Regions from separate parts of the Paraliobacillus sp. X-1268 genome, predicted to be linked through region 2. Evidence: riboswitches for the same ligand, from Rfam matches in the RefSeq annotation. Region 2 holds a riboswitch; each other region holds the start of a gene.
The links. A riboswitch is a leader RNA that binds a small molecule or an ion and turns the genes downstream of it on or off. The one in region 2 is predicted to bind S-adenosylmethionine.
Positions count from the first base shown of each region.

Region 1 (7,211 bases), on a different contig from region 2:
GATTTTACGACGATATGATGTCACAAAGTCCTGAATTAGAATTGCCTGATTATCAAGTCTTTCTTGATTCATTTGGTACAACGGGTATCATACTATTGATCGGTTCAATTCTAGCGATAGCAGTTGGTGTCGTTGCAATGGTTTTATTAAGAGGGAATAAAAAACCTAAAGTAGCTGGGATTATGTTTATTGTAACAGCAGTTCTTGTAGCGGTTATTTCGTTAGGTACAGGTGTTATTGCGGGAGCTTTCTATCTGATTGCAGGAATTATGTGTCTAGTTCGTAAACCAAAACAACTGATTGTCTAGTATAGTAATAAATGAGAGGGAAGAATGCAACTACATTCTTCCCTCTCATTTTTCTGTTATATAGTTATAATCGATACATATCTGGTCTGCGATCAGAAAAAACAGGAATCGTATCACGAACTTTATCTACATCTTTTAAATTAATTTCTCCATAATAGATACCTTCAACTTCTCCTGCGTCCATAATCATTTCTCCCCACGGTCCGATAATCATCGAATGCCCTCCGAATTGATTATTAGGATCTAAACCAACACGATTACAAGCTATTACAAAGCATTGATTTTCAATTGCGCGACTCATCAATAATGCCTTCCAGTGATCGATCCGTGCTAAAGGCCATTCTGCTACAACAAAAAGCATTTTAGCACCATTAAGCATATGTGTGCGAATCCATTCAGGGAAACGAATATCATAGCAAATAACGCCAGCACTTGATTCGTTCTCCAGCTCGAATGAACCGTTTGTTTTTCCTTCAATTAGATGCTTTTCTTCATTCATTAAACGAAAAAGGTGTGCCTTTTCATACTCCTTTAATAATTTACCATCTCTATTGATAATAAGCATATTGTTTGTCACGCCTTTGTCGGTCTGTTTTGCAACCGATCCTCCAACTATATTCACCTGGTATTTTTGAGCTAATTCAGATAAAAATGCGATCGACCCCTCTGCGTTAGGATCAGCAATTTCATCCAATCTTGTAAGATCGTAACCAGTGGTCCATAGTTCTGGAAGCACAATAACGTCAACTTTTTTTTCGTCTATTTCCTTGAAAAAGTTTCTAACATTTTTTTGATTTGCTTCTGGATCACCAAAAATTATATCTATTTGAAATAAAGCAATTGATAATGTCATTTGAATTATTCACTCCTAGTTATGAGTAGGGATTTTAACAGCTGTATTATCCCACCGAGCAATTATGCTGTCAATTCAATTATAAGTTAGTGCTTTACAAAAAGACAAATAATAGCTAAGATTAGAAATTAATATTTGATGGTTTAATTATGGGAGAGTGAATTTGTATGCAACACTTCGAACAATCGGAAACGCTGAAACGATTACCAAAACAATTTTTTGCAGGTTTAGTGCAAAAAGTGCAACATATGGTGAATCAAGGTTATGATGTGATAAATTTGGGACAGGGTAATCCAGATCTACCTACCCCTCAACATATAGTAGAAGAATTAAAAGTCGCAGTAGATAATTCGCAGTATCATAAATATTCGCCATTTCGAGGGCAAGAATTTTTTAAAGAGGCTATCGCAAGCTTTTATAAAAGAGAGTTTGATGTTGATATTGATCCATCAACAGAAGTTGCGATTCTCTTTGGAACAAAAGCAGGTTTAGTAGAAATAAGTCAATGCCTATTAAATCCAGGAGATATTGCTTTAATGCCCGATCCTGGTTATCCAGACTACATGTCCGGCATAGCTTTGGCCAATGCCAAGCCTGTATTTATGCCATTGCAAGAAGAAAATAACTTTCTGCCTGATTATGAAGCATTAAATCAAGATCAATTAGATCAAGCTAAATTAATGTTCTTGAACTATCCAAATAATCCTACGGCAGCAACAGCATCAGAAGAATTTTTTGATGAAACAATTGCGGTTGCCAAGAAACATGACATTTGTGTCTTGCACGACTTTGCTTATGGTGCAATAGGCTTTGATGGGGAAAAACCGCAAAGTTTCCTGCAGTCAGAAGGCGCGAAGGATGTTGGGATAGAAATGTATACACTTTCTAAAACATATAATATGGCTGGTTGGCGTGCTGGATTTGCAGTTGGCAACCCTTCTGTTATCGAAAGTTTAAATTTGATTCAAGACCACATGTTTATGAGTTTGTTTGGGGCTGTGCAACAAGCAGCAACAAAGGCATTGTTGGCTGATCAATCAGAAGTAGAAAAATTAGTCAGTATATATGAAGAACGTCGGAATGTAATAATTGAAAAATTAAATGAAATAGGCTGGCATGTAAAGGCGCCAAAAGGATCTTTTTTTGTTTGGTTAGCTGTACCAAGAGGTTTTACATCTGAGGAATTTGCTGATCTTTTATTAGAAAAAGCGCATGTAGCAGTTGCCCCAGGTAACGGTTTTGGTGAAATGGGTGAAGGCTACGTTAGAATTGGTTTGTTAGCGGAACCTGATCGTTTAAAAGAAGCCGCGGAAAGAATTGGTAAGTTAGAAGTGTTTCAAAATCACGATATATAACCCGGGTAATTACCGGTTGACAAATCATCAATCGACTATTAATATATAAGCTAACTTAATAATAATATGCATTATATCTTATCCAGAGTGACAGAGGGATCAGGCCCGTTGATGTCACAGCAACCTTCCAATAGGAGTGGTGCTACTTCCTGCAGAATGTTTTTCGTTCTGAAAGATAAGGGTTGACGTTTACACAATCAATTCAACTCTCTTTCGCGAAAACGAAAGGGAGTTTTTTTAGATCCTGGTAAGAAGCTGCATAAACGTTAGATAAAGAGAGGTGAGAAAGATGATTACGATAGAGCATGTTAGTAAAGTATTTAAGTCGAAAAAGAATAGTGTTATTGGTGTAGACGATGTTTCGATGCACGTTGAAAAAGGCGAAATATACGGCATTGTTGGGTATAGTGGTGCTGGAAAAAGTACCTTGTTGCGTTGTATTAATATTTTGGAACGTCCTTCCGCAGGAAAAATAATTATTGATGATGTTGATTTATTGCAATTATCGTCTTATGAATTACGGCGAGCTAGGCAATCGATTGGTATGATTTTTCAAGGTTTTTATCTCGCTTCAGCAAAGACAGTTTTTGAAAATGTTGCGTTTGCTTTAAAAGCAGCTGGAATACAAAAAGCGAAACGTAAAACAAGAGTATTAGAATTATTGGATCTTGTTGGTTTAGCGGATAAAGCAAATCAATATCCTGCACAATTAAGTGGTGGTCAAAAACAACGTGTAAGTATTGCGAGAGCTTTAGCGAATAATCCAAAGGTATTGCTATGTGACGAGGCAACTTCTGCTTTAGACCCTAGTACCACGAAATCGATTCTTGCATTGTTGAAGAAGATTAATAAAGAATTTGGTATTACAATTGTGTTGATCACACATGAGATGGAGGTTGTCAAGGAGATATGTCATAAATGTGCGGTTATGCAAGATGGTAGAATGATAGAACGCGGCTCCTCATATGAAATTTTCTCTAATCCTAAGGAAGCATTAACAAAACAATTTATTGATACCGTATTAAATTTTGAGTTGCCTCAAAAGCTCCTTGCAACGTGTCAAGGTACAATATTACAGCTTCAATTTAGGGGAGACTTAGCTAGCGATCCCGTTGTTTCCGATATGTTACAACGCTTTAAAGTTAGTGGTAATATTCTTCATGGAAAGGTCGAATATATTAATGAAACACCTTTAGGAATATTCATTATGGAACTGCTTGGGGATGCTGCAGAGGTTAAAGAAGCAATTACTTATTTGGAACAACGCTTAAAACAGGTGGAGGTGATCCAACATGCTCGATAGGATTATTGAAATATTACCTGAATTAAATGTAGCTTTTCTTGAAACACTAACAATGGTTGGTATAGGATTGTTAGTCGCTATCATATTAGGATTACCTATTGGTATTTTATTATTTGTAACAGATCAAGGGCTCTTTTTAGAAAACCGCGTTATTAAAATAGTTTTAGGTATTGTCATTAACTTAATTCGATCAATACCGTTTATTATTTTACTCGTATTTCTATTTCCGTTTACCGATTGGTTACTTGGAAAAACAACAGGTCCATTTGCAGCTTCTGTCGCGTTATCCGTGGCCGCCATTCCGTTTTATGCGAGAATTGTCGAATCTGCAGCACGTGATATTGATAAAGGGGTGATCGAAGCTGCTATTGCAGTAGGTGCTTCACCTTGGTTAATTATTAAAGATATTATATTACCAGAAGTTAAATCGGGTTTAGTTAGTGGTTTAACGATTACGGCTATTAGTCTGGTTGGTTATTCCGCAATGGCAGGTACGATCGGTGGCGGTGGTATCGGTGATTTAGCTATTCGTTACGGTTATTATCGTTATGATAATACGGTAATGTTCACGACAGTTGTTGTCTTAATCGTTTTAGTACAAGTTATGCAGTACCTTGGCGACTTTATTGCAAAAGCAGTAAATAAACGCTGAGAAAAAATATAAACTAATTTTACAGGGGGAGAAAACAATGAAAAAGATAGTAGCGCTTATATCAGTATTGTTTATTTTAATTTTAGCAGCATGTGGTTCAGAAGAGGAGTCAAATAGTGCGGATGGAGAAAAGAAAACAATTGATTTTGGTGCAACAGTAGGGCCATATAGTGATATGGTGACAACAGCAATTGCTCCACTTTTAGAAGAAAAGGGCTACGAAGTAACAAACCAAGAATTTACGGATTATGTTCAACCAAACAAAGTATTAGCTAATGGCGAGTTAGATGCAAACTTGTTCCAACATAAGATTTATATGGAAGCTTTTGCTGAAGAAAATGATTTAGACTTATCTGAGGTTATTATTGTTCCAACAGCACCAATGGGGTTATATTCAGAAACATTTGATAGTATTGATGCAATTGAAGATGGCAGTTCGATTGCTATTGCTAATGATCCCACAAACTTGGCAAGAACGTTAGTAATGCTACAAGATGAAGGTGTCATTACAATCAGTGAGGAAGTTGATCCATTAAGTGCTTCTGTAAATGATATTATTGAAAATCCAAAGAATTTAGATTTTGTTGAAGTAGAGGCAGCTCAATTACCACGTCTAGTAGAAAGTGAAGATTTGTCAGCTGTTCCTGGTAACTATGCATTAGCTGCTGATATGGATTTATTAGACGCTTTAGCGTTAGAGGATATGCCTGATGATTACCGAAATCGTGTTGTTGTAAATACAGAAGATTTAGATGCGCAATATGTTCAAGATATTAAAGAAGTAATTGAATCCGATGAATTTGAAGCTATTATCGACGAAGAGTTTCAAGGATTTGGGAAACCTGAATGGATGACAGCCGAATAATAACAAGAAGGACACCTTTAATTAGGTGTTCTTTTTTTGTGAAAATTTAGTTGACAGTTTTTGATCAATTGTATATATTGTAAGTATATAGTATATACAATAATAACAATTTGAGGCGATACGGATGAATATTGTTCTTTCTAATACAAGTAAGGAACCTTTATTTCAACAAATAAAGGAGCAGATTCGAAATCAAATCTATCAAGAGTTACTTAAAGAGGGTGATGCATTGCCGTCGATGCGTATTTTGGCAAAGCAGTTACAGGTTAGTGTTATTACGACTAAACGTGCTTATGAAGATTTAGAAAAAGAAGGATTTCTTATCTCGTCAGTTGGTAAAGGAACATTTGTATCTGGTCAACAATCACATGTATTAAAGGAATGGAAGATCAGAGAAATAGAAAATGATTTAGAAAAAGTGGTAGAAGAAGCAAAACAATTAGGTTTAACAAAAGAAGCAATAATCGAACGTGTCACGTTATTCTTTGAATGATTTTGTTAAAAAGGGAGTGGAAGCTAAATGGAACCAATTGAATTAAACGGTGTAACAAAAAGAATCGATGAGTTTTCAGTTAGAGATCTTACCTTTAAAATACCAAAGGGTTATGTAACTGGATTTATTGGTCGAAACGGTAGTGGGAAAACAACAACGATTCAGCTGATTATGGATATTATCAAAGCTAACCAAGGAGAAATTAGTTTATTTGGGGCCCCAAATACCGATCCAAACACAAAGCAAAGAATAGGATTTGTTTACGATGAATTGTATATGTATGAAAATTTTACGATTAATCACATGCGCTCTTTTATTGCACCGTTATATGACACATGGAGTGAGCGTTTATTCTCAGGATATCTCTCGGATTTTGAATTACCATTGAAGAAAAAATTGAAGCATTTTTCAAAAGGAATGAAAATGAAAACATCGCTCTTATTTGCATTGGCACATGATCCAGATTTATTAATTATGGATGAACCAACCGCAGGACTAGACCCCATTTTTCGGAGAGAATTGATGGATATCTTACAAGAATTAATGACTGATGAAAAAAGAACTATTTTTTTCTCAACCCATATTACAACGGATCTAGATCGAATTGCTGACCATATTATTTTTATTGATGATGGTGTAATCATATTTGAAAAAAGCATGATAGAAATTGAAGAGGAATTTCATCTTATTAAAGGCGAGATTAAAATGTTAGATGATGATATTCGTAAAGATTTTTTTGGACTAGAAGAAACACCACAAGGTTTTATCGGTTTATTGCAAGGTGATCCTAGAGAGTTTGAAACAAGTGAGACGATAATCGAAAAAGCTTCCTTAGAAGATATTATGTATCTGATGACAAGAGGGAAAAGGTAATAATTTGGAGAGGTGAGATTATGTTTTCATTAGTAATGAAAGATTATTATATTGATAGATCAGTTTTAGTTGGAATGTTAGTTTTGCCGGTATTAGGTATGGGTTTCATAATGGAGTTCACTTATTTTCTTTTAATCGGTTCAATAATAATTAGTTTGTTTTATTCTGATAGTAAAACAAAGATAGAGGTTTTTAACAGAAGTTTACCAATTACTTCGTTAGCTATTGTTAAAGGTCGTTACCTGTTCATATTATTGTTAGCAATTTTTTTATTGGTCTTTCAATGGGTAATAGCACTTATATTTGATTTCACCCTGAATATGAGTAGTCCTTATCATTATCAATTAGAAGATCTCATTATTATACTATCTGTTTTCTTAGTAATGACTGCGGTACTCGTACCATTATTTTATTTGTTTAAGTCGCTTTATCTTGCTTTAACGATTCAATTCTTCTCGTTATTCATTTTCTCTTCAACCGTATTTAGTGTGGTATTTCAAGGACGAGAG
Region 1 is NZ_QJSK01000018.1:7,011-14,221, forward strand. It holds gene D2K62_RS15060 (DUF4064 domain-containing protein) at 1-308, shown strand, start outside; gene D2K62_RS15065 (carbon-nitrogen family hydrolase) at 373-1,161, opposite strand; gene D2K62_RS15070 (pyridoxal phosphate-dependent aminotransferase) at 1,329-2,516, shown strand; SAM riboswitch class I at 2,592-2,698, shown strand; gene D2K62_RS15075 (methionine ABC transporter ATP-binding protein) at 2,806-3,819, shown strand; gene D2K62_RS15080 (methionine ABC transporter permease) at 3,809-4,471, shown strand; gene D2K62_RS15085 (MetQ/NlpA family ABC transporter substrate-binding protein) at 4,509-5,336, shown strand; gene D2K62_RS15090 (GntR family transcriptional regulator) at 5,461-5,829, shown strand; gene D2K62_RS15095 (ABC transporter ATP-binding protein) at 5,857-6,702, shown strand; gene D2K62_RS15100 (ABC-2 transporter permease) at 6,723-7,211, shown strand, end outside.
Region 1: linked by a shared signal. The riboswitch ahead of D2K62_RS15075 (methionine ABC transporter ATP-binding protein) and the one ahead of D2K62_RS07750 (bifunctional homocysteine S-methyltransferase/methylenetetrahydrofolate reductase) in region 2 are both predicted to bind S-adenosylmethionine.

Region 2 (7,211 bases):
ATCTGCAGATAAAGCAAGCGATACACCTAAAGGCATTAAAATTCCCCACGTCCCCCAGGCGGAACCAATAAAATAAGAAATAGTAGCGCCAAAAACAAACATAAGTGGTGTGACAAACATCTGAGGGATCCAATCCGTATGTGCTGTAACGAATTCTGAAAATCCTAAATCACTCGTCACAGATGACAATCCCCAGACAATCGACAATAGAACAATTACAGACATAAGATCATTCCCACCAACAATAAAGCTGTTAACTAAGTCACTTAATTTAAAACGTTGAATCGCATATAAAATAATCGAGACAAAAATCGTAATTAATAAGGCAACTACCATTGCCTGTAATACATCAGCACGAATAAAGGCCTCAAATAATGACTGACCGGCACCACGTCCATCCCACCAGGTCAAAAATAACGTGAGTACAATTACTAATAAAACAGGAATGAGTAAGTTTAGTGGCTTACTTGGTAAATCCTTATGCACCGCTGGATGACAGTCATGCCAGTCGTCTTCTTTTCCCTCATCCATTTCCAGTGGTGCATCCGTATGTGAATGATGAAAAAAACTCAAATAGATGCCGAGTAAAATAATTACAATAGCAAAAAAGTTAAATGGAATACTCTGAATAAAAAGTGTATAAGGATCAATAGTAGTCCCCATGGTTTCCGTAGAAATTTGAATGACAGATACCATATAACCAACAAATGCAGTTGCAACTGGAATCAAGACGATAACAGGTGTTGCTGTTGTTTCAATTACAAATCCTAGCTCTTTCGTTGACATTTTCACCTTTTTTAATATCGCCTTCATAATTGGCGCTATCGTTACAAAACGAAAGGTCGGTGCGCTAAATGTTCCAATTGTAGAGACATAAGTAAGAAATAAGGCTTGCTTTTTGGAGGTAATTATTTCTGCCGATTTCTCAACAAATCCTTTGATTCCACCTGTCATTTTGATCATCCCAATAAGTCCAGAAAAAACATAAAGGAAGACAATAATTTTAATATTACTTTCATCAATAAGTGCTTGTATCACATAGGTTAGCATCTCTTGCATGCCACCAATAAGTGAGGGTGAAATGATGTAGGATCCAACAAGTAGTCCCAACACTAAACCTGGAAGTACTTGTCGTGTAAACATGGCAACAGGAATCACAATCAAAAAAGGGATAATGGACATCCAACTCGTATCGATATGCTTTGCACACCTTTCTAAAAATAGAATCTTTTTAGAATGTGGAAAACCAGCAAATTTATGTATTTACTATTAATTTACTAAGAAAAGTTCATGATTTGGACATGCTTTGAATACTTATGGAATAGAGACATTAATGTTGTCCATCTAGGAGGAAATCGAATGATAGAAGCAATTCTACAACTTTTTACAAGTGAGCAAAAAGCACAAGCTATTCTTTCAAATCAAATGATTGAGCTAATCTTCATCATTTTATTTGTTACGTTTATTGTTACCTTCTTTGTTCATGTTTCCTTGTTCAGTAAACTAAAGAAAATACGTTCTTACTTACAAGAAACAAACCGCATGGACATTAACCCTTTGCGTACCTTCAAGGAACAGTTTGACCTTAAACAGCAAACCGAACCTGTCAAAATAGAAACATTCGTTCAAGAGAAATTTTCTAGTTGGCGTGTCTATGGTATACCTATTGTCAGTCTCATTAAAATGATTCAAATGACCGTATCTATTTTTATTTTAATCGGGATATTAGGAACATTTATTGGCTTAACCATGTCATTAGGAAATATTAATTCAGGTGGAAATCAGCTTGTTGAAGATGTCGCAAGTGTTTTATCAGGAATTGATGTAGCATTTTACACAAGTATTGCCGGTATGGGGCTTTCATTAATTATGACGGTAATGATCAAAGCGCTGAATACAGAATTTCTCCTAACTGATATTATGTTAAAAGTTGAAACAAATTTAACTGAAAACGAACAGAACGGAATAAGTAAACTAATTGAAGTTTCGGAAAGTATTAATAACTCCATTCTCATGCTTCAAAAGACAAACCAAAAATCCTTACAAAGTATTGAAAGTTCTTTTGATGGTTTTAAAGACTATACTTCTGGCTTACAACAAGCCGCAAAAGATTTAGCTACATTTAATGAAGGATTATCTACTAATCTACATGACTTTCAACTTCTATTTACTAGTATGAATAAGGTAACAAACGGCTTTGATGATGCATCTAAAAAACTAAACAAAAATTTCGATCAACTCTTCTCTTATTTTAAGAAAATTGATCAAAGAAATGAACAAATGGCAAGTACATTTGAACATACGTATCAAAAAATCGAAGAAGTCTCGACAACACAAATAGATACCTTAACTCATTTTGAAGATACCGTGGTTGATTTAAAAACATTCACCTCTTCTATCTTAGATGGCCAACAAACAATAAGTAAAGAAAGTCAGCGTTTAGTGCGTCATATGGAAGAACAAAATAAAGAATTTAAACAAATATTCGGCAAAGACCTAGGAGCGAAACTAGCCGGAATTACAACATACTTAAGCGAACTCTCTAACGGTTTTAATAGCTTAGAAGGATCACTAGTTCAATTACCAGATGTACTAGAAACCATTAACCAAGCACAAACAGAATATAAACACCTTCTATCTGATCGCTTTGATGAATTAAAACAATTTAATCGAGATTTTAATAATCATCTCAAAGCACACAATGCAGATTCTGTTTCATTTGAAAAGCACGTACGTGAAGCCACAAACACCTATGAACAAATTGGAATGAAGAACAAGCAGCTTATTACAGATATAAATACCACTATTTCACAAATGAATAGCACATTCATTCAAAGAGAAAATCAACTCGAAGCAAATGTTGGTGTATTAAAAGATACGCTTGCTAACTATGTGACTACTTTAGAAGGAACACTTGGTGAAAAGTTAGATAAGGTTGCTCGAAATATTAGTGAATATGCACAGGGAACAAATCAGGATCTAAAAAGAGAATTTAAGGAAATTCGGACGATTAACGAAGACATTCAACAAAGTAATAATCGTTATACACAACAAACATTTACGGAACTTCTCCAACAAATTGATAAATTAAACCAGCATTTACAGACCTTCAGCCAGGAAACAACAAGCCTTAATACAAGGCGTACGGGTGGTCTAAATCAACATGATTAATAAATATCAACGGTTGTTTAAGGACGAGCAGGAAGAGAATCATTTTTGGCCATCTTTCACTGATTTATTAACATCGATCTTACTGTGTTTTGTATTAATCTTTATTTCAATGATGGTTATTAAGTCCATTCAAATTGAAGAAATGAAAGAAACAATTGATCAAATTATGGGAGTACGCTCAGATCTTGTAAAGGACTTAAATGCAGAATTTCAAGATTCTACTTTAGGCATCGAGGTAGATGAGAAAACAGGCGCAATTATCTTTGACACAGAAATTTTATTTGAGTATGATGGTGCAGAATTAAAGGATGACTCCTTTCAATTTTTAGATGAGTTTGTTCCAAAATATTTAGACGTCTTATTAGCAAGTGGCTATGAAGAATATATCTCAGAAATTATTATTGAAGGTCATGCAGATCGAACAGATGGCTATTTATATAATCTACAGCTATCACAAGAAAGAGCATATAGTGTAGCAGAATATATACTAGGAGATGAATTCCCATATAAAAACATTCAAGATCACTTGCAGGAAAAATTAACGGTAAATGGTAAATCATTCTCAGACGGTCGCACCGATGAAAATGGTGACTACAGTCCAGATGCTTCACGCCGAGTTGAATTCAAGTTCCGCTTAAAAGATGAAGAAATATTAGATAAAACAATGGAAATACTAGAAGGAAATTAAAAGTAAGTATTCTTGAAGTGGCTTTCCTTTCCAAATTCTATAATTTTAAAAAAATAAACAATATTAGTTAGTTAATAAATTATTTGAATTTTTACATTATAGTAGTTGACATTATTTAGAATGTAACTTACTATAACAGGGAACATAAAACTAAATAGTTAGTCTTCTTATCAAGAGAGGTGGAGGGAACGGCCCTATGATACCTCGGCAGCTTACTTTTATATAAAAGTACTGTGCCAATTCCGTCAAACGTATGTTTGAAAGATGAGAAGAGTTAGGCTGTCGTTATATAAACCACTATAATACTGCCCCTCTTCTTAATGGAAGGGGGGTTTTTTGTTGCGTATAAAGTAAAAATTCAATCTAGTTAGTTGCAACTGGATAAAGTAAAAACAAGGGGGTTTGATCGATTGGATTTATTAACCACACTGAAGGAAAAGATTCTAATTGCTGATGGTGCTATGGGTACCTTGCTTTACTCACATGGTGTTGATCGTTGTTTTGAAGAATTAAATGTAACCCATCCTGAAGAAATTTTCCATACACATAGGGCGTATGTAGAAGCAGGGGCTAATGTTATTCAAACAAATACGTACAGTGCAAATTATATTAAATTGGCACGTTATGGCTTGGAGGATAAGGTAAAAGAAATCAACACGCAAGCAGTAAAAATAGCTAAACGAGCAGCAAATAAGGATACATTTGTTGTTGGAACAATCGGTGGTATTCGTGGAAGTCAAAAAAATCTTGGCACTATAGAGGAAATCAAGCGAATTTTTCGCGAACAACTTTATTGTCTCTTATTAGAAGGTGTAGACGGGCTCCTTTTAGAAACGTATTATAGCCTAGAAGAATTAACAACCGTGTTAGCAATTGCTAGAGAAGCAACTAATCTACCGATTATTACAAATATTTCGATGCATGAAATTGGATTATTAGAGAATGGTACACCTTTAAATGATGCATTAACACAATTGGACGATGCTGGTGCAGATATCGTTGGCGTCAATTGCCGATTAGGTCCACACTACATGATTGAATCTTTAAAAACAGTGGCCTTACCGAAGACAGCTTACCTTTCCGCTTATCCTAATGCGAGTTTACCAGCATACAGTGATGGAAAGTTAATCTATAACAATAACCCAGACTATTTTGAACAATGTGCTAGAGAATTTCGTAATCAAGGTGTGCGGTTATTTGGTGGTTGTTGTGGTACCACTCCTGAACATATTGTAGCCCTTAAAAAAGGTGTCGAAGGTTTCACTCCCTTATTGGAAAAGACGGACGTTAAGCACCCTCCAATAATAGAAGTACAGGAGCCTGCTGCTCGAAAAAAGTTAGATCTAGCTCAAATTGTGACACAGAGACATTCTATTATTGTTGAATTAGATCCACCAAGGAATTTACAAACGAAAGAATATCTAAAAGGTGTGCAAGCATTAAAAGACATTGGTGTTGACGCCATTACACTTGCTGATAATTCTTTAGCCACACCACGAATTAGCAATCTAGCAATGGCCACACTAATGAAACAACAAAGAATAGCCATCACGCCTCTTCTTCACTTAACTTGTCGTGACCGTAATTTAATCGGACTACAGTCTCATTTAATGGGATTACACACACTTGGTATCCATGAAATTTTAGCTATTACTGGTGATCCTACTAAGATAGGCGGTTTTCCAGGTGCATCGTCGGTATTTGACGCTACATCTTTTGAATTGATTAAGCTAATCAAACAATGTAATGAAGGTATCTCATTTTCAGGTAAGTCATTAAAAGAAAAAACATCCTTTCGTATCGCAGCAGCTTTTAACCCCAATGTTCATCACCTTGATAAAGCAGTACGTAGGCTAGAGAAAAAAATTGATTGTGGAGCAGATTATTTTTTGACCCAACCAATTTATCAACCCGAACAAATTGAGTCGCTAAAACAAGCAACTAAACATATTAAACAACCAATCTATATTGGTATTATGCCACTCACATCCTCACGAAATGCAGAATTCCTACATCATGAAGTACCAGGTATGAAACTAACAGATGACGTCCGTCAACGAATGAAGGCGACAGGTGATAATAGAATACTGGCAGAACAAGAAGGTATGTCAGTAGCAAAAGAATTAATCGATGTTGCTTTTGAACATTTTAATGGCATCTATTTAGTAACACCATTTATGCGCTATGACATCACAGTTAAACTTTCCAGTTATATCAAACAAAAGGTTGAAAATGCGCAAGAAATAATTTTATAAGACTATTTTAATGGAGGTTTATACATGACAAAAATAATTAGTTCCAATCTAGGTTATCCACGAATCGGTGAAAAAAGAGAATGGAAACAAGCACTCGAGCAATTTTGGGAAGGGAAAATTCAAGAAACAGAATTACTTTTAATAACGAAAGTGATAAGACTAAATAACCTTAAAAAGCAACAAGAGAAAGGCATTGATCTTATTCCAGTTGGTGACTTTTCTTTATATGATCATGTATTAGATACTTCTGTTATGTTTGGTGTCATACCAGAACGTTTTGATTATAAAGGTGGCAAGGTAGGCTTAGACACTTATTTTGCCGTTGCACGCGGAACAAAAAACGCAGTTGCATCGGAAATGACAAAGTGGTTTAACACGAATTATCATTACATCGTACCAGAGTTAGAAAATATCCAACCAAGTGTGACAGAAAATCATCCACTTTCTTTCTATCAAGAGGCAAAAGAAGAATTTGGTATTGATGGAAAACCCGTGTTATTAGGCCCAATTACGTATTTGAAATTAGCAAAAATCCAAGATGATGTACATTTTGAAAAGTTGCTAGAAACATTCATACCACTTTACATTCAAGTTTTAAAAGAGTTGGAGCAAGCTGGGGTATCTTGGGTACAAGTAGATGAACCCATTTTCGGTACGAATTTATCTCCACATATTTTAACTTTTGCAAGAAAGGCGTATGACACAATAAATAAAGCAGTTCCTAACATAAATATTCTGTTACAAACGTATTTTGAAAATGTAGTGGATTATAAAAAAGTAGTAGATTTCCCTGTACAAGGAATTGGCCTAGATTTTGTTCATGGTGATGCCCTTTCATTTATTCAAAAACATGGATTTCCACATGATAAAGTCTTAGCAGCAGGCATTATAAATGGTCGTAACATATGGCGTGCTGATTTAGAAGAACGTTTAGATGTGTTAGAGCAGTTAAAACAAATTGTAACAAATAAGTTAATTATTCAACCGTCTACCTCCCTTCTACATGTTCCAGTAACAAAAAAACTGGAGCAAGAGATTGATCCTTTTATCTATGGCGGGTTAGCATTTGCAGATGAAAAATTAGCCGAGATTGTTAC
Region 2 is NZ_QJSK01000004.1:8,852-16,062, forward strand. It holds gene D2K62_RS07735 (Na+/H+ antiporter NhaC family protein) at 1-1,197, opposite strand, end outside; gene D2K62_RS07740 (MotA/TolQ/ExbB proton channel family protein) at 1,360-3,171, shown strand; gene D2K62_RS07745 (OmpA family protein) at 3,164-3,859, shown strand; SAM riboswitch class I at 4,024-4,130, shown strand; gene D2K62_RS07750 (bifunctional homocysteine S-methyltransferase/methylenetetrahydrofolate reductase) at 4,270-6,114, shown strand; gene metE (5-methyltetrahydropteroyltriglutamate--homocysteine S-methyltransferase) at 6,139-7,211, shown strand, end outside.

Region 3 (7,211 bases), on a different contig from region 2:
AAGCATTGTCATGTGCAATTACTTCTGCTACAACATTTGCAACAGTTTCTTCATCTTTGTTAAAAGAAATATAGTTTTCTACATATGTTAGGGAACTATTTTCTTCTGCTACAACAATAACATGATTAAATAAAGCAAAATTATTATCTTCTTGCCAAAAAATTGCTTGTAGTGGTTCTTCAACAACAACATTTTTGGGCACATAAACAAAAATACCGCCATTCATTAATGCTGCATGTAGAGCTGTTAAACGATTTTCGTCAAATGCAACAGCATCTTTCATATAATATCTTTGAACTAGTTCCGGATATTTTTGTAGTGCAGTGAAAATGTCAGTTAAGATAACACCTTGATCTGCTAATTTATCTGAAACCATTTCATAAGCATTGTATTGATTACGAAGGATGACTAAATTATGATCATCTTTATCCGTATCAACGAATACTTTGATATCATCTGGTAAATCTTTTAACGAATCAAGTTTATTTATTTCAGCTTCTAAATTAAATTTCGTAAAATTCCATTTAGATATATTCGTTTTATCAGGTCTTGGCATCTCCAAGTTCTTAGAAATTTCTAATGCTTGGGTGCGAAATACCTTCATCCATTCTGGTTCGTTTTGTTTTTCAGAAAACTGTTCGATATATTCTTTTTCATATGGTTGCTTCGTTTCAATAGCCATGTAATCCCTCCTTACTATTACGCGTTGTTACCAACGGTTTCTTCTTCAATGCCTAGCTCTTTTTTAATCCAATCATAACCTTCAGCCTCTAAGCGTTTAACTAATTCTGGTCCACCAGACTTAACAACACGTCCTTGCATCATTACATGTACATAATCAGGTGTAACATAGTCTAAAAGACGTTGATAATGTGTAATAATTAGGCAACCAAAGTTTTCATTGCGTAATTTATTAATTCCTTTTGATACAACTTTCAATGCATCGATATCTAATCCAGAATCAATTTCATCTAATATACCAATCGCAGGTTTTAACATCATTAATTGAAGAATTTCATTACGTTTCTTCTCTCCACCAGAAAAACCAGTGTTTAAATAACGTTGCGACATATTTTTATCCATCTCTAAGTAGTCCATTGAACTATCCATTTCTTTAATAAACTTCATTAAAGGAATTTCGTCTCCTTCTGCACGATGTGCATTAACAGAAGAACGTAGGAAATCAGATGTTGTAACACCGCTAATCTCACTTGGATACTGCATCGCTAGAAATAGTCCAGCTTTTGCACGTTCATCAACTTCCATTTCTAAAACATCTTCACCATCTAAATGTATACTACCACTAGTTATTTCATAATTAGGATGCCCCATGATTGCTGATGCCAACGTTGATTTACCAGTACCGTTCGGCCCCATTATCGCGTGGAATTCGCCACCTTTAATCGTTAAATTAACACCTTTTAATATTTCTTGATCTTCAATTTGAACGTGAAGATCTTTAATTTCTAGAATAGATCCTGCCATTTCGATACCCCCAAAAAAATTATTATTTATGTTGTGTGGAATGAACAATATAATTTTTATTCATTCTCAGTTTATTCTCATTACAATCTTATACTATTTCGAATCTATAATCAAGATTTTCACTCATAATTCCAACTTGTTTTCAAACTTTTTCTTATTAATTGTATTATAATGAAGAAACTAATTTACATGTTTCTATTCTATTATAACGCAAACATCCCTTGCAAATGTATTCGCAAGGGATCTTAATATTTTTCTTTTATTAACGATGCACTTTTCGTTTCATCTCTGTTACTGCTTTCAAGCCATTTCGATGACTTTTCTCTCGTGCTCTTTCAATTTCTAAACGTTGATTTAGTTTTCTTTCGTATTCAGCGAATCCTAAACCGTGATTTAATTGCATCGCCTTTTCCATTTCACTTGTATAAGTTAAAGCTAGATTATCCATGGTTTGTTAAAACCCATCCTTTCTTTATTTGAACAAATTTATTATATCATTTGTAAGATGATGTAACAAAAGAGTTGACAAATCGTTTGGACTAATAAATAACCTTTTCGCTTCACCTATAGAATTGAGTTTAAAATTAGTTAAAGTACATCAAATATCCTTTGAATTCATTTGAATTTCTCGAATTATTCTTCTGATCCACCAACAGCAATTACTTCTCCATTATAATTTTCTGTAATGAAATTTTGAATTTCCTCTGATTGCAAAACTTCTACTAATTTATTTAAGTTTTCATTATTCTCATCTTCTGCATTTGCAACCACAATATTCACATATAATGAATCATCACTTTCAATAAACAAAGCATCGTCTACTGGTGATAAATCTGCTTCAATTGCATAGTTAGTATTAATTGCAACTAGTACATCTTCTTCACTTTGGTATGTTTCAATTAAAAATTCAGGATTTACATCTGCTGAAAAAGTTAAATTTAATGGATTATCAACAATATCATCAACAGTCGCTTCTGATTTTTTAACGTCATCAGCTAATGTTATTAGACCATTTGATTCAAATAAAGAAAGGATACGACCATGATCTGGTACATTACGACTAATAACTACTTCTGTTCCTTCTTCAATGTCATCAATACTTTCAATACTTTGAGAGTAAACACCCATTGGTTCTAAATGAACGCCACCTAAATTAACAATGTCATAGCCCTTTTCTTCAATTTCAGTTTCCATGAATGGAACATGTTGGAAGTAGTTAGCATCAATTGTACCATCGACTAAATCCTGGTTTGGTAAACTGTAATCTGTATATTGTTCGATTTCTAATGTTATGCCTTCTTCTTCTAATAATGGTTTAGCTTCCTCTAAAACTTCAGCATGTGGCACACTTGTTGCACCGACTTTAATCACATTGTCCTCTGAATCTCCGTTTCCACATGCCGCTAATATAATCCCAACAGATACTAACAATAATAATGTTACAAGTTTTTTCATTTTGCATTGCTCCCCTTTTTTTGTTTTATATATAATTCCCAACATAGTGGGTATTATTAACGATTACCTTTTATCCAATTTATTGGTGATCGCATCACCGATAAATTGGAAGATGAATACAATTATTACGATTAAGACTGTACAAACGAAAACAACATCAAAGTCTCTGCGCATAAATCCGTGGAAATAAGCAAAGTCACCTAAACCACCTGCACCTATAACTCCGGCTACTGCGGTGTAACCAATTAAGGCTATCGCTGTCACCGTTAAACCTGAAACGAGTGCTGGAGTGGATTCCTTTAACAACACTTTATAAATAATTGTTGTTGTTTTTGCACCCATTGATTTAGCTGCTTCTACTACTCCCTTGTCAACTTCTCTTAAACCTATTTCCACCAATCTAGCATAAAATGGTGCTGACCCAATAATTAAAGCAGGCAAAGCCGCATTTGGACCACGTATCGTTCCAATAAGAAAATCAGTAAATGGAATAAGTAATAATATCAAAATAACAAATGGAATCGCGCGAAAAACGTTAACGATTGACGATACAATGAAATTCAATAGTTTATTTTCCCAAATGCCATCATTCGCTGTAAGATATAATAATAAACCTAAAATAACACCAAAAATTAATGTTCCTATTAAAGCAAGCATTGTCATATAGAATGTTTCACCCATTGCAAATAGTAGATCCATCCAGTCAACGTTCGGAAATGGATTAGTTAGCATTATTTTTCACCTCCACTTCAACAGATGTAGAAGTAATAAATCTTAGTGCTTCTTCTATTACTTCTTCTTCACCTATTACATTTACAAATAAGGTACCGTAAGCACCTGCCTGCGTTTGCTTAACGTTACCATGTAAGATATTAACTTCCACATCAAATCTTTTAGCAACTTGACTTATAACAGCTTGATTTGCTGTTTCACCAACAAAGTGTAAACGTAAAACCTTTCCTTTTGTAACAGACTTGATTAATGTTTCTTCCGTAACTTCATCATCCGGTTTACCCATAACTTGTTCAACAAATTTCTTTGTAACACCCTGTTTCGGATGCGAGAAAACCTCTACTACATCACCTTGTTCAACAATTCTACCTTCTTCCATTACTGCAACACGATGACAAATCTTTTGGATAACGTGCATTTCATGTGTAATAAGGATAATAGTTAAACCAAGTTTTTGATTAATATCTACTAATAAAGAAAGAATAGAGTCTGTTGTTTCTGGATCAAGTGCTGAGGTTGCTTCATCACACAAAAGTACTTTTGGATTGTTAGCTAGAGCTCTTGCTATGCCAACACGTTGCTTTTGACCACCGCTCAATTGCGATGGGAATGCATCTTCTCTGCCTGTCAAACCAACAAGTCCAATTAATTCATCAACACGCTTATAACGCTCTTGCCTTGATAAACCAGCTATTTCTAGTGGTAAGGCAATATTATCTCGAACTGTTCTTGACCATAACAAATTAAAATGTTGAAAAATCATTCCAATTTCTTGACGTGAAAGTCTTAATTCATTTTTAGATAATGACGTTATTTTTTGATTGTCAATAATTATATCGCCAGTTGATGGTTCCTCCAGTCGATTTATTAAACGGATAAAGGTACTTTTACCAGCTCCGCTATATCCAATTACACCAAATATTTCGCCTTTATCTATATTTAAACTTAAATCATCTACTGCTTGAATAGTTGAAGATTTGGTTTTATAAACTTTTGACAAGTGTTGAATTGATATCATACTATTCCTTCTTTCTACACAAATTAAAAAACACGACTTTCTGTTCAAGAGAACAGAAAGACGCGTTTTTGGCTGGCGAATATAACTTTCCTGTTCTCTCATCTGCCAAAGCAATTGCTCTGCAGGAATTGGCACCTTTTTAAACACAAATAAATGTTTAACGGTTGCCGGGTTTCATCGGGCCAGTCCCTCCACCTCTCTTGATAAGAGATAATGTATGTAATTATTTTAACTAAATGTGATTTTAGCATATGCTAATAATCAATGTCAACATATTTTAACGCCATAAAATGTGTTAGAATAATAGCAATATTCTATTAAAAGGATGATTTAAATGTTAGCACCAAATTTTGTATTACCCTATTTAAATAAAGAAGGTAATTATCATTTACACGATGACCTTGGCAGTATCATTATTCTTACTTTTTGGGCTTCATGGTGCCTAGATTGTAGCATCGACTTACCAAAGAAGGAACAACTTTACCGATCACTAGACAATCCAAAAGTGAAAATGTTGACTATTAATGTTACAGGTAGAGAACGCGATCAATCAGCAGCTGTAGATTTCACTAAAGAATTTTTGGAACAGCCAACTTTAATGGATAAAGGAACAGAAATATATAACTTATATCAATGTCAGGGTGTTCCAACTACTGTATTAATTGATTCAACCGGAACTATTTATAAACAATTTAATGATAAAGCCAATTTCTTAGATATCGTTACAGCAGTAGGTAATATCATGCCTAAATGATAGGTTCAGCGATTTGAATGTAATAAATTATTTAACTTACCTAACGATTCGAACGAGTATATTTTACTCGGCTCTCCATTATTGGTCATCAATAGACAAGGAACACTTTCTATTCTTTCTTGTTGCATCACCTCAGGAAATAAACCTGCATTTAGCTCATAAAATATAACAGCTCCATTTGAAGCTTCTTCAATTTCTTCTAGTATCCTTCTCGCTAAATGGCACGTTCCACAAAAAGGGGTATAAATAAAAATCATTTTATCTGGTTGCACTACTGTACGTATTGTTTCACGCGTTATTGGTATCATATTTCCCACCTTACATAAGATAACTAGGGTTTACAGTAATTCCTCTACTTAATAATGCTGTCGCTAGTTCTAATTCTGGGGTTGCTGCAACTTCTCTAAAAGTCTTGTCAATAAAAATGTGTATTGCGTGTGGTAATTCTATTGATAATTGCTTTCGTAATTTATTACCCGAATGGTCTTCATCAACCAAGATAAAAACGTCTCGATTGTCTAAGTCATAATCTAGTATTAACTCTTCCATCTTCTCAACACCCAGCGTCCCATTTGTACAAATTATCGTAACTGATTCGTCAATTAATTTTTCGATTTGTTTTTTATCTGTACGTCCTTCAACAATAATGATCTTTTTAGTATCATTTGAAGACATGAGCTTCACCTACTTTACTAATTAACGTTATTTACAAGTAATCCCTTGTTACTGCATTTGTAACAAGGGATTATAACTTATACTGTCTGTAATATTGTATGAAAAAGGAAAAAAAACATGCAATAATTAATTATTCGTCATCTTCAATCATTGCTTGGTATTCTTCTGGAGTCATTAATGCCTCAATCTGAGATGAATCACTTGGTTCTATTACAACCATCCACGCTTTATCATATGGAGATTCATTAACAAATTCAGGACTATCATCGAGTTCCTCGTTTACTTCAACCACTTTCCCGCTAATTGGAGCATATAACTCAGAAACAGTTTTAACAGATTCTACACTACCAAATGGCTCATCTGACTCTATATCGTCACCTTCTTCAGGTAATTCTACAAATACAATATCACCTAATTCGTCTTGCGCATGGTCTGTTATACCAATTCGTACTTTATTTCCTTCTACTTTAACCCACTCATGTTCTTCGGAATAACGCAAATCTTTTGGTAAACTCACTCTAACTACCTCCATAAATGTATTTTAAATTAACCTATTTCCAAGTCTGTTCAAATTCTTCTAGTTTAAATCCTAGTGTAACCTTTTCATTATCAGTTGTTAATGGTCGTTTTATAAGCATGCCATCAGAAGCTAACCAGTCCAATTTCTCTTCATCCGTTGCATCCAATAACTTATCCTTTAATCCAAGCTCTCGATACTTTAAACCACTTGTATTAAAAAACTTTTTAATTGGCATGTCACTTTTAGATATAATCGAACGTAATTGTTCTTTGGTTGGTGGGTTTTCTACTATATGTATTTCAGTATACGCAGCTTGTTCTTGTTCAAGCCATTTTTTCGCCTTTTGACACGTACCACACTTTGGATATGCATAAAAAGTAATCGTCATTGTATGTCACTCCTTTATTTCTATTTTATCATAATAACCTCTTTTAATTGTTATAAACCCTGATTATTTCCTATTAGTATATAAGAAAAATGCACACCTGACTAGTAGTATGCCTCTAAATCATCACTGTATAATTTCATTAGTAATGGTGACATTACAAATGCACAAATTAAAAGGAGGACAC
Region 3 is NZ_QJSK01000008.1:64,655-71,865, forward strand. It holds gene sufD (Fe-S cluster assembly protein SufD) at 1-682, opposite strand, end outside; gene sufC (Fe-S cluster assembly ATPase SufC) at 700-1,485, opposite strand; gene D2K62_RS11065 (YuzK family famiily protein) at 1,748-1,933, opposite strand; gene D2K62_RS11070 (MetQ/NlpA family ABC transporter substrate-binding protein) at 2,119-2,940, opposite strand; gene D2K62_RS11075 (methionine ABC transporter permease) at 3,004-3,672, opposite strand; gene D2K62_RS11080 (methionine ABC transporter ATP-binding protein) at 3,662-4,690, opposite strand; SAM riboswitch class I at 4,786-4,900, opposite strand; gene D2K62_RS11085 (TlpA disulfide reductase family protein) at 5,025-5,444, shown strand; gene D2K62_RS11090 (thioredoxin family protein) at 5,450-5,752, opposite strand; gene D2K62_RS11095 (toprim domain-containing protein) at 5,763-6,119, opposite strand; gene gcvH (glycine cleavage system protein GcvH) at 6,250-6,636, opposite strand; gene D2K62_RS11105 (arsenate reductase family protein) at 6,671-7,027, opposite strand.
Region 3: linked by a shared signal. The riboswitch ahead of D2K62_RS11080 (methionine ABC transporter ATP-binding protein) and the one ahead of D2K62_RS07750 (bifunctional homocysteine S-methyltransferase/methylenetetrahydrofolate reductase) in region 2 are both predicted to bind S-adenosylmethionine.